DNA from 3 places in the Streptomyces sp. SCSIO 30461 genome. Region 3 is predicted to be linked to each of the others. Evidence: riboswitches for the same ligand, from Rfam matches in the RefSeq annotation. Region 3 holds a riboswitch; each other region holds the start of a gene.
What was found. Region 3 has a riboswitch for cobalamin ahead of cobN (cobaltochelatase subunit CobN). Riboswitches for the same ligand answer to the same signal wherever they lie in the genome.
Positions count from the first base shown of each region.

Region 1 (3,268 bases), 4.5 Mb from region 3:
CACCTGCGGGAACCGGTCGATCAGGCATATGCCGGAGTCGACGGCCGCCCAGGCCATGAGCTTCGAGAACACGAAGTGGCGCCGTCCCGAACGGAACTCCCAGATGCCCTCGTCCGGCTCCCGCCACCGGGCGATGTTCAGCTCGACGAGGTCATGCACGAATCCGACCCGCTCCGGCCGGATCCGATCGCCGCGCAGCCGCAGCGCGAAGTTCAGCGCGAGCAGCACTTCGCCGTACATGTCCAGCTGGAACTGCATCCATGCCTCGTTGCCGACCCGCACGGGACGGGAGCCGCGGTAGCCGCCGAGATGGTCCAGGCGGGTCTCGTACAGGGCCCTGTCCCCTGAGACGCCGTACATCGTCCGCAGTTCCTTCGCACTGCCGGCTGTGGTCTCCAGCAGCCAGTCGGCGAAGTGGCGGGCCTCGTCCGTGTAGCCGGTTGCGGTGAGGGTGGCGAGTACGGCCGTGGCGTCGCGGACCCATGTGTAGCGGTAGTCCCAGTTGCGCTCACCGCCGATCTCCTCCGGCAGCGAGGTCGTGGGCGCGGCGATCACGGCCCCGGTGTCCGCGTAGACGAGCCCTTTCAGCACCAGCAGACTGCGCACCACCGCCTCCCGGTAAGGGCCTCGGTAGGTGCACCGGGCGGCCCACCTACGCCAGTACGCCACCGTTGCCTCGACGCGGTCGGCCAGCTCCCGGGCGCTGAGCGGCTCCGGCTCGGGCGCGCCTGGGAGCAGCCGGGTGAGGACCACGTCCACTTCCGCACCGGCGGGGACGGTGGCGTGCGACACGAAGCCGTCGTTCCCCGTCTGCCGGGCCGAGGGTTCCAGTGGGCCCAGACCACTCCGCAGCAGCAGCACTTCGCCGCCACCGGAGGCCCGGAGGGCTCCGTCCGGTGCAGGCGTGAAGGATGCATCGGACCGTGCGTAGTCGAAGGCGGGGAAGAACTCCAGGGTGAGGCCGACCGCGCCCGACACACCGTGAACGTGCCGCTGGAGCACGTGCCCCGGTGGTTTGCGGGCCGGGTGGCCGGGCCGCGCCGGGTCCACGTGGACGGGCAGGCAGTCGGTGACCGTGACGACGCCGCCCGACGTACGAAACGTGGTCTCCAGGACGTTGGTGTCGGGGAGATAGCGCCGAGTCGACGTGTACGCGTCGGTCGTGGGGGCGATGCGGAAGTGCCCCCCGCGTTCCCGGTCGAGTATCCGCGCGAAGACGGAAGGCCCGTCGAATCTGTGGAAGCAGGCCCACTCCACCGACGCGTCGCGTCCGACGAGTGCCAGCGAGTGCCCGTCGCTGAGAAAGGCGAAGTCGGAGATGGGCGGGAATCCCTCGGCACTCATGGATGCGTTCACGCTCGCTCCCGGCTCGCCCGGGATACGTCCGCTGTGGCCGGGCCGACCGTTGTTTTCCCAGCCTACGCCCGTGCCGTGGTCCCGCAATCCGGGCCGCGCACACCTGCGTCGAACCGGCGTCGAACCGTGCCGCGAAGGCCGGGACCGGACAGATCGAGGGCCCCGTGGGGATGGCACCGTGCCGCCTTGTCCGGTGGCGCGGACCGTTCGGCGTGAGCGCGGACCGTCCCGTTCGTACACGAGGTGTTTGAGAGCACACGGAGGTGCACGGCGCGAGCGGCCGTGGTCGCGTGATGCCCGCGTGCCACATTTCGCCACCGGCCGGTACGCACCCGGGGTTATGGCCTGTCGTGTGCGTCTGTCATGATGTCAGGCGAAAAGGCGACGGCGGAACGAGGAAGCCGGTGTGAATCCGGCGCGGTCCCGCCACTGTGATCGGCGAGCGGACCCCGAACAGACCACTGCCCGGATGCGGGTGGGAAGGTCGGGACGAGCATCGACCCGAGAGCCAGGAGACTCACGCGGTCGCCTCCTCGAAGTGACTGGGGCGGATTTCCCCGGAGAGGAGGGCTCGTCGGGATGCCCAGAAGACCATCGACAGCCGGTCCGGTTCCGTGCCGGGTCGTGGTGTGCCGGGACTGCTGCTGTGGCAGCGCCAAAGTGACCGGTGTCGACCACGGCGAACAGATCGCGCGCCTCGCCGAAGAGGCGCCGGTTCGCGTCTCGGACTGCCTCGACGTGTGCGACCAGGCCAACGTGATCGTTGTGCAGCCCTCGTCGGATGGGCGTGCAGCCGGTGGCCGGGCGGCCTGGTTCGCCCTCGTCAACGACACCGCCGCCACTGAGGGCATCGCCGCCTGGGTGCGGGCGGGTGGACCGGGCGTCGCGGCTCGGCCCGTCCTCCTCGATGACCACGCCTTCGCCCCGCCTCGGCGCGCCCGCTCCGAGATGCCCCGTGGCGCGCGCTGAGTCGCGGCCACCGCTCTTTCCACCCTCCTGAGTCCGAGCGCTCCCGGCCGATGCCCGGACGCACAGGACCACTCCTGCGGGAGAGGACCTTCCACATGATGGGCCGGCGCCCGGTATCCCTGCTGTCGGCCATGGCCGCGGCCTTGCTGATATCCGGCTGCGGAGGCACCGTGGAGCGGAAGGAGGCCCCGTCAGCCGATCACGCTGCCAAGGGGTTCCCGGTCACCGTGTCCAACTGCGGTGTGAAGACGACCTATCAGCGTCCGCCGCAGCGTTCGGTGTCGATGAACCAGCACGCGACCGAGGTCATGCTGGCACTGGGGCTGGAGAGGTCCATGGTGGGAACCTCCTGCCTCGACGACAGGATCCTGCCGGAGTACCAGGGCGCCTATGACGGGATCAAGGTCCTGGCGAAGGAGTACCCCTCGTTCGAGGCACTGCTGGCCGCCGAACCGGACTTCGCCTACGGCGGTTTCGCCAGCACCTTCGACGAGAAGGAAGGGCGTGGCCGCGACGCTCTCTCCAAGGCCGGGATCAACTCCTATCTGAACATCGAGGAGTGCCCGTCGGGGCCGGTGACCATGGCCGCCATGGACCAGGAGATCCGGAACGTGGCGAAGATCTTCGGTGTGCCGGACCGGGCGGAGCTGCAGTTGAAGAAGCTCCACGGCACCCTGGACAGCGTCGAGGACAGACTCGCCGACACCGCGCCGATGAAGATCTTCGTCTACGACAGCGGCGACAAGACCGCATTCACCGCCGGTGGCGCCGGCATCGGCAATGAGATGATCAGGCTGGCCGGCGGGATGAACCTCTTCACCGACCTGGACAAGGCGTTCGGTGACGTGTCGTTCGAGCAGGTGGCAGAGCGTGCGCCCGAGGCGATCGTCATCTACGACTACGGCGACCAGTCGGTCGAGGACAAGAAGAAGTTCCTCCTCGC
Region 1 is NZ_CP146101.1:3,550,083-3,553,350, forward strand. It holds gene V1460_RS15660 (glycoside hydrolase family 15 protein) at 1-1,356, opposite strand, end outside; cobalamin riboswitch at 1,694-1,896, shown strand; gene V1460_RS15665 ((2Fe-2S) ferredoxin domain-containing protein) at 1,936-2,325, shown strand; gene V1460_RS15670 (ABC transporter substrate-binding protein) at 2,421-3,268, shown strand, end outside.
Region 1: linked by a shared signal. The riboswitch ahead of V1460_RS15665 ((2Fe-2S) ferredoxin domain-containing protein) and the one ahead of cobN (cobaltochelatase subunit CobN) in region 3 are both predicted to bind cobalamin.

Region 2 (3,268 bases), 2.5 Mb from region 3:
TCATGTCAGGGACCAGGGAAATCCGCGCCGCACGAGCCTCCCCCCGCAAGCGGAACGGCCGTACCCTTCCAGGAGTCACTCCTGAGCCGTGCTGAGTTCACCTTCCGTTCACTCAGGTTGCCTACGTTCGACCGGCCACTGACGTCCAATAGAAGCCTGGGTAAATGGAAAACATCACGCTTCTCCTCGGGATCGTGATCATCACCGCTCTCGTGTTCGATTTCACGAACGGTTTCCACGACACCGCCAACGCGATGGCGACAACCATCTCGACCGGGGCGCTCAAGCCGAAGACGGCGGTGGCCATGTCCGCCGTGCTGAACCTCGTCGGCGCCTTCCTGTCCGTCGAGGTCGCCAAGACGATCTCCGGCGGGCTCATCAGCGAAGACGGCATCCGCACGGAAGTGATATTCGCCGCGCTCGTCGGCGCGATCCTGTGGAACCTCCTCACCTGGCTGCTCGGTCTGCCGTCCAGCTCGTCGCACGCCCTGTTCGGCGGCCTCATCGGCGCAGCCGTGATGTCCGCAGGCTTCTCGGCCGTCAACTACGGGACGATCGTCACCAAGGTGCTGATCCCCGCCGTCGCAGCGCCGGTGGTCGCCGGTCTCGCGGCGTTCCTCGCCGCCAGGCTGACGTACAAGATCGGCAACGGGGCGAACGACAAGGCGACCACCAAGGGCTACCGGACGGGTCAGATCGCCTCGGCCGGACTGGTCTCCCTGGCGCACGGCACCAACGACGCCCAGAAGACCATGGGGGTCATCACCCTGGCTCTGGTCACCGGCGGCGTCCTCGTCCCGGGCTCCAACCCCCCGATGTGGGTCATCGTCTCCGCCGGTCTGGCCATCGCACTGGGCACCTACCTCGGCGGCTGGCGGATCATCCGCACCATGGGCAAGGGACTGACCGACCTCCAGCCGCAGCAGGGCTTCGCCGCCCAGACCAGCGCCGCGACGGTCATCCTCGCTTCCTCGAACCTGGGCTTCTCGCTCTCCACCACCCAGTCGTGCTCCGGCGCCGTGATGGGCGCGGGCCTCGGCCGCAAGGGCGGTGTGGTCCGCTGGTCCACCGCCACCCGGATGTTCGTCGCCTGGGGCCTCACCCTTCCGGCGGCCGGCCTGGTCGCCGCCGCTGCCGAGTTCCTCACCAGTCAGGGCACCTGGGGCACAGTCGCCGTCGCCGTCCTGTTGGTCGCGGGCTCGGGCGCCATCTGGGCCGTGTCGCGCCGCAAGCCGATCGACCACACCAACGTCACCGCGGACGAGACCGCCGGGGACACCGGGGCTCCGGGTGTGGTGACCACTGCCATCGCGGCCGTGACCCCGCCGCCCACCGTCGCGACGGCCGAAGAGCTGAAGGCCACCATCCCGGCTCCTGCCGGCGAGTCCGCCCCCGCCCCCGCCGCTTCGGTGTGAGGGAAGTAAGGGAAGTAAGGGAAAGCGAATCAGCATGAAGATCGACTGGGCAGCTCTGGGCTCCGTCTTCGGCGTGAGTCTCGTTGTGACCGTCGCCCTGGTGGGCCTGTTCACTCTGGGCATCGCGGGCCTCTCCAAGCAGGAGGCAGCCGCCGCGCAGGGAGGCTCCGCTGGCCTTGCGCGCACGGGCGCGTACGCCTGCTTCGCTCTGTGCGCAGCGGCCGTGGCGTACGGGATCTATCTGATCGTGGCCTGACGACCGGACCGGGCGACCGGTAACGACGGTCGGTCGGCACAGCAACACGCCGGGAGCCGGACACCCCCGAGGGGTGTCCGGCTCCCGGCGTGTATGTACCCGTCGGAACCCCGATGTGGGCCTGCGCACACGGTCCCGTCGCAGGTCAGCGGCGAGTTGACGGGTGTTCGCGGCCCATGGTGGACTTCCGGGGCCACTTACGGCGGCAGAAGAGGAAGCCGGTGCGAATCCGGCGCGGTCCCGCCACTGTCACGGCATCCACCCCCTCACCGGGGCGTGTGCCGAAGCCAGGAACTCTCTACCGTCGGATCACGTCGAGCCAGGGCGCGGACCCTGAGTGAGGACGAACATGCCTGCCGAGCAGCGGGCGCCGGGGGGACTTGTCCCTGCTGTCGCTGTCCCTGCCATCACGTTCGCGTACGGTGCGACGGCCGGAATCGCCGGCGACCTGCTCTTCGGCGATCCCCGCCGTGGCCACCCGGTCGCCGTCTTCGGCCGGGCCGCGAGTGCCGTCGAGCGCGGGCTCTGGCGCGACCATCGCGGCTGGGGCGCCCTGCACACAGCGGTGTGCGCCGGGGGCGCGATCACCGCGGCTGCGCTGGCGGCCGCTTCCGTACGCCGTTCCCGTACGGCTTCCCTGGCTCTGACCGCCGCCGCCACCTGGGCCGTCGTCGGCGGTACGACGCTCGGCCGGGAGGCCAGGGCGATCGGCGGAGCACTCGAAGCGGGCGACATCGAGACCGCACGGGAAAGGCTGCCTCATCTGTGCGGCCGTGATCCGCAAGCCCTGGACGGTCCGGGAATCGCCCGCGCCGTCGTGGAATCCGTCGCCGAGAACACCTCGGACGCCGTGGTCGGCGCGCTGGTGTGGGGCGCGGTCGCGGGAGTGCCCGGCCTCGTGGGCTTCCGTGCCGTGAACACCCTGGACGCCATGGTGGGCCACAAGTCGCCCCGCTACCGGCGCTACGGCTGGGCGTCGGCCCGGCTCGACGACGTGTCGGGCTGGCCCGGCGCCCGGCTGACCGCGGGCCTCGCGGTGCTGGCGGGCGACGACCCGCGCGGTGCCGTACGCGCCTGGCGTGCGGATGCCGCGAAGCATCCCAGTCCCAACGCGGGTCCGGTGGAAGCGTCGTTCGCGGGCGCGCTCGGGGTACGTCTCGGGGGGACGCTCTCGTACGGCGGGCGCGTCGAGCACCGGCCCGTGCTCAACGCCCCGGGCAGGTCCGTCGGGGTGGCGGACATCGAGCGCGCGGTGCGGCTGTCGCGCCGCGTGGGGCTGCTGGCCCTCGCGGTGTGCGCAGGCGCACGACTCGGTCTGGGAGCGGCGGCGACCATGAGGGGGAGGCGGAAGTGAGCGGCGGAGGACTGCTGATCGCGGGGACCACGTCGGACGCGGGCAAGAGCGTCGTCACGGCGGGGATCTGCCGCTGGCTGGTGCGCCGGGGAGTGAAGGTCGCCCCTTTCAAGGGGCAGAACATGTCGCTCAACTCCTTCGTCACCCGCGAGGGAGCCGAGATCGGGCGCGCCCAGGCCATGCAGGCCCAGGCGGCGCGCGTGGAGCCGTCGGCGCTGATGAACCCGGTGCTGCTCAAACCGG
Region 2 is NZ_CP146101.1:5,468,910-5,472,177, forward strand. It holds gene V1460_RS24500 (inorganic phosphate transporter) at 165-1,415, shown strand; gene V1460_RS24505 (hypothetical protein) at 1,450-1,671, shown strand; cobalamin riboswitch at 1,835-1,989, shown strand; gene V1460_RS24510 (cobalamin biosynthesis protein) at 2,021-3,025, shown strand; gene V1460_RS24515 (cobyric acid synthase) at 3,022-3,268, shown strand, end outside.
Region 2: linked by a shared signal. The riboswitch ahead of V1460_RS24510 (cobalamin biosynthesis protein) and the one ahead of cobN (cobaltochelatase subunit CobN) in region 3 are both predicted to bind cobalamin.

Region 3 (3,268 bases):
GCGCTGCGGGTGGTGCCGAGCTCGGCGGCGAGCGCCGGGACCTTCGGGTCGGAGAGTGTGCAGACCACGTCGTTGCCGGCGGGCAGCCGCTTGCGGGTGACGCCGCTGGCGACCATCTGCGCGTCGCACAGGATCGGCGCACCGGCGCGCAGCGCCTCGCGGGCGCGGGCCACCACGCCGGGTGAGTAGGCGAGATCGCGGACGAGGTCGACCATGCCGCAGGCGTGGATCATCCGCACCGCGACCTGGCTGACGTCGGCGGGGAGCGCGGCGAGGTCGGCCTCGGCGCGGATGGTGGCAAAGGACTGGCGGTAGATCTCCGCCCCGTCCTTCTCGTAGTCGAACACGGTCTTCTTCTCGCTCATCTCGGTGGACAGGTACGGGAATCGGTACGGGCTGCGGCGACGGCGCCGGCGAGCCGCGCACCGGGCGATACGGATACGGATACGGGGCTGCCGTGGACGCTCACCCGGTAGGTGCCGTCCGGGGAGGCCAGGACATCCACGTAGTCCCCCCGCGGATGGCCGCAGCGGCGCTCGCAGCCGGACCAGTACACGGGGATGCCCTGGCCGTCGACCGGGGTGGCCTCGGCGTCGGCCCTGACGTCGGCGAGGGACTTGGCGCATCCGGGCCGCCCGGTGCAGGCGCCGACCCCGTACCGGGGCGAGTCGGTGCCGACGACGAACCCGGCCCGCCCGAGTGCGTCCAGCCGCGCTCGGGCGGCGGCGGCATCCGTGAACCCCGGCACCACGACCCCGCGCCACGGAGTGAGCCGGACGCCCTCGGCGGGCGCGGGCAGCAGCGCCCGCGCCTGGGCGGAGCTGAGCCGCCCGAGCGGCGCGACCGCGGACACCGCCCAGCCGCGCGGGCCCGCCACGATCCCGGGCAACGGACCTGGGACGTACCCGGGCAACGGACCCGGGTACGAGGGCCCGGCCGGAGGGACCGGCAGAGCTTCCGCCGCCACCCCCGCCCGCTCAAGCCGCTCGCCCACCGCGAGGTGCAGCCCGGCCGGCAACTCGCGTACGCGCCAGGCGCCCGTACCCGCTTCGGCCGACGCCGCCAGGAATGCCCGCGCCGCCGCGAGCGCCGCGCGCGGCGCGTCGGAGCCGGCCACACGGAAGGCGTGGCGGGCGATCCGCAGCACCGCTGCGCCGCCTTCGCCTGCGAGCAACGTCACATCGGCGCCGAGCCCCGCCACATCGCCCCGCCCGTCGTCCAGGGCGAACAGGAAACGGCCCGAAAGAGCCGCCGTCCACTCGCTGCCGCACAGCAGTGCGTCCAGTTCGCGGGTCCACAACTGCACGTCGGCGAAGCCCAGTCCGTCCAGTCCGGCAAGCGGCGATGCCACCACGTTGCGAACCCGCTCATGCGTTTCGGACGGCAGCAGTCCGGCATCCCGCAGCAGGGCCGCGAGCGGTGCCCCGCAGGCGTCCGAGAGCCCGCGCAGCTCCAGATTGCCCCGGGAGGTGATGCTGAGCGATCCATCGCCCAGCCCATCCGAAGCCGCGGCCAGCACAGTAAGCTGATGTTCCGTCAAAAAGCCGCCAGGTAGGCGCAGTCGGGCCAGCCGTCCATCATCGGCCGAGTGCAGCCGCAACGCTCCGGGGCAGGCGTCGCCCCGGTCCCGTATGCGAGGTTCGCCCGGGTCCGCGGGGCTTGTGGGTGTGGGCGGCATGGCGGCGAGCATACCCACGTCGTTCCGGGCAGCCGCTGTGTGTTCCGGGGGCAGCCTCTACTATTCAGGCGGCATGGGGTCTCAGGGCCCCGGGGAGGAAGCCCGGTGTGATTCCGGCGCGGTCCCGCCACTGTGAGCCGGGCCGGTGACGAACGGCGGCCTGGTGAGTCAGGAACTCCCGCCGACCACGACCACCCGGGGCGCGGAAACCCCGAGGAAGGCCTGCGCACGCGATGACGCAAGCGAAGACGACTACGCACGCGAACCCGGCGGACGCGCCGACGATCCTGCTGCTGTCGACCTCCGACACCGACCTGCTCAGCGCCCGCGCCTCGGAAGGCCCGGTCGCGTATCGCTTCGCGAACCCCTCCCGGCTCCCGGTCGGGGGCACCTCCCAGGCCGAAGGCTCCGGGGGAGGCATACTCGGCATGCTGCTGGAGGGCACCAGCCTGGTCGTCGTACGGCTGCTCGGCGGTATCCGCGCCTGGCAGGAGGGTCTGGACGTGCTGCTCGCACAGGACCGGCCGGTGGTCGTCCTCAGCGGTGAACAGGCCCCCGACGCACAGCTGATGGAGACCTCGACCGTTCCGATCGGCATCGCCGCCGAGGCCCACGCCTACCTCGCCCACGGCGGCCCGGACAACCTGGCGCAGCTCGCCCGCTTCCTGTCCGACACCGTGCTGCTCACCGGCCACGGTTTCGAGCCCCCGGCACCCGCGCCCACCTGGGGCCCGCTGGAGCGCGAGGCGAAGGCCGCAGGCAGCGCCGACGGCCCCACCGTCGCCGTGCTCTACTACCGCGCCCACCACATGAGCGGCAACACCGCCTTCGTCGGCACCCTCTGCGACGCCATCGAGGACGCGGGCGGCCGAGCGCTGCCCCTGTATGTGGCGTCCCTGCGTGCTCCCGAGACCGAGCTGCTCGACCGGCTGCGCGGCGCGGACGCCATCGTCACCACGGTGCTCGCCGCGGGCGGCACCAAGCCCGCCGAGGCCCAGGCGGCTGAAATGAATCTCGCGGCGCGAAGTGCCTCGGACAAGGGTGGTGGTGGGCTACGGGCGGGCGACGAGGCCTGGGACGCGGGCGCGCTCGCCGCGCTCGACGTGCCGGTGCTCCAGGCGCTGTGCCTGACCGGTTCGCGCAGTGCCTGGGAGGAGAACGACGAGGGCCTGTCTCCGCTGGACGCCGCGAGCCAGGTCGCGGTCCCCGAGTTCGACGGGCGCCTGATCACCGTCCCGTTCTCCTTCAAGGAGATCGACCAGGACGGCCTCCCGGCCTATGTCGCCGACCCCGAGCGCGCCGCCCGTGTCGCCGGGATCGCCGTACGCCACGCACGGCTGCGCCACATCCCCAACGCCGACAAGCGCCTCGCGCTCGTCCTCTCCGCCTACCCCACCAAGCACTCCCGCATCGGCAACGCGGTGGGCCTCGACACCCCGGCGTCGGCCGTCGCCCTGCTGCGCCGACTCGCCGCCGAGGGCTACGACTTCGGTGCGGAGGACATCCCGGGCCTCGAGTCGGGCGACGGCGACGAGCTGATCCGCGCGCTGATCGAGGCCGGTGGCCACGACCAGGACTGGCTCACCGAGG
Region 3 is NZ_CP146101.1:8,015,584-8,018,851, reverse strand. It holds gene V1460_RS36050 (precorrin-8X methylmutase) at 1-365, opposite strand, end outside; gene V1460_RS36045 (cobalamin biosynthesis protein CobG) at 362-1,690, opposite strand; cobalamin riboswitch at 1,737-1,875, shown strand; gene cobN (cobaltochelatase subunit CobN) at 1,912-3,268, shown strand, end outside.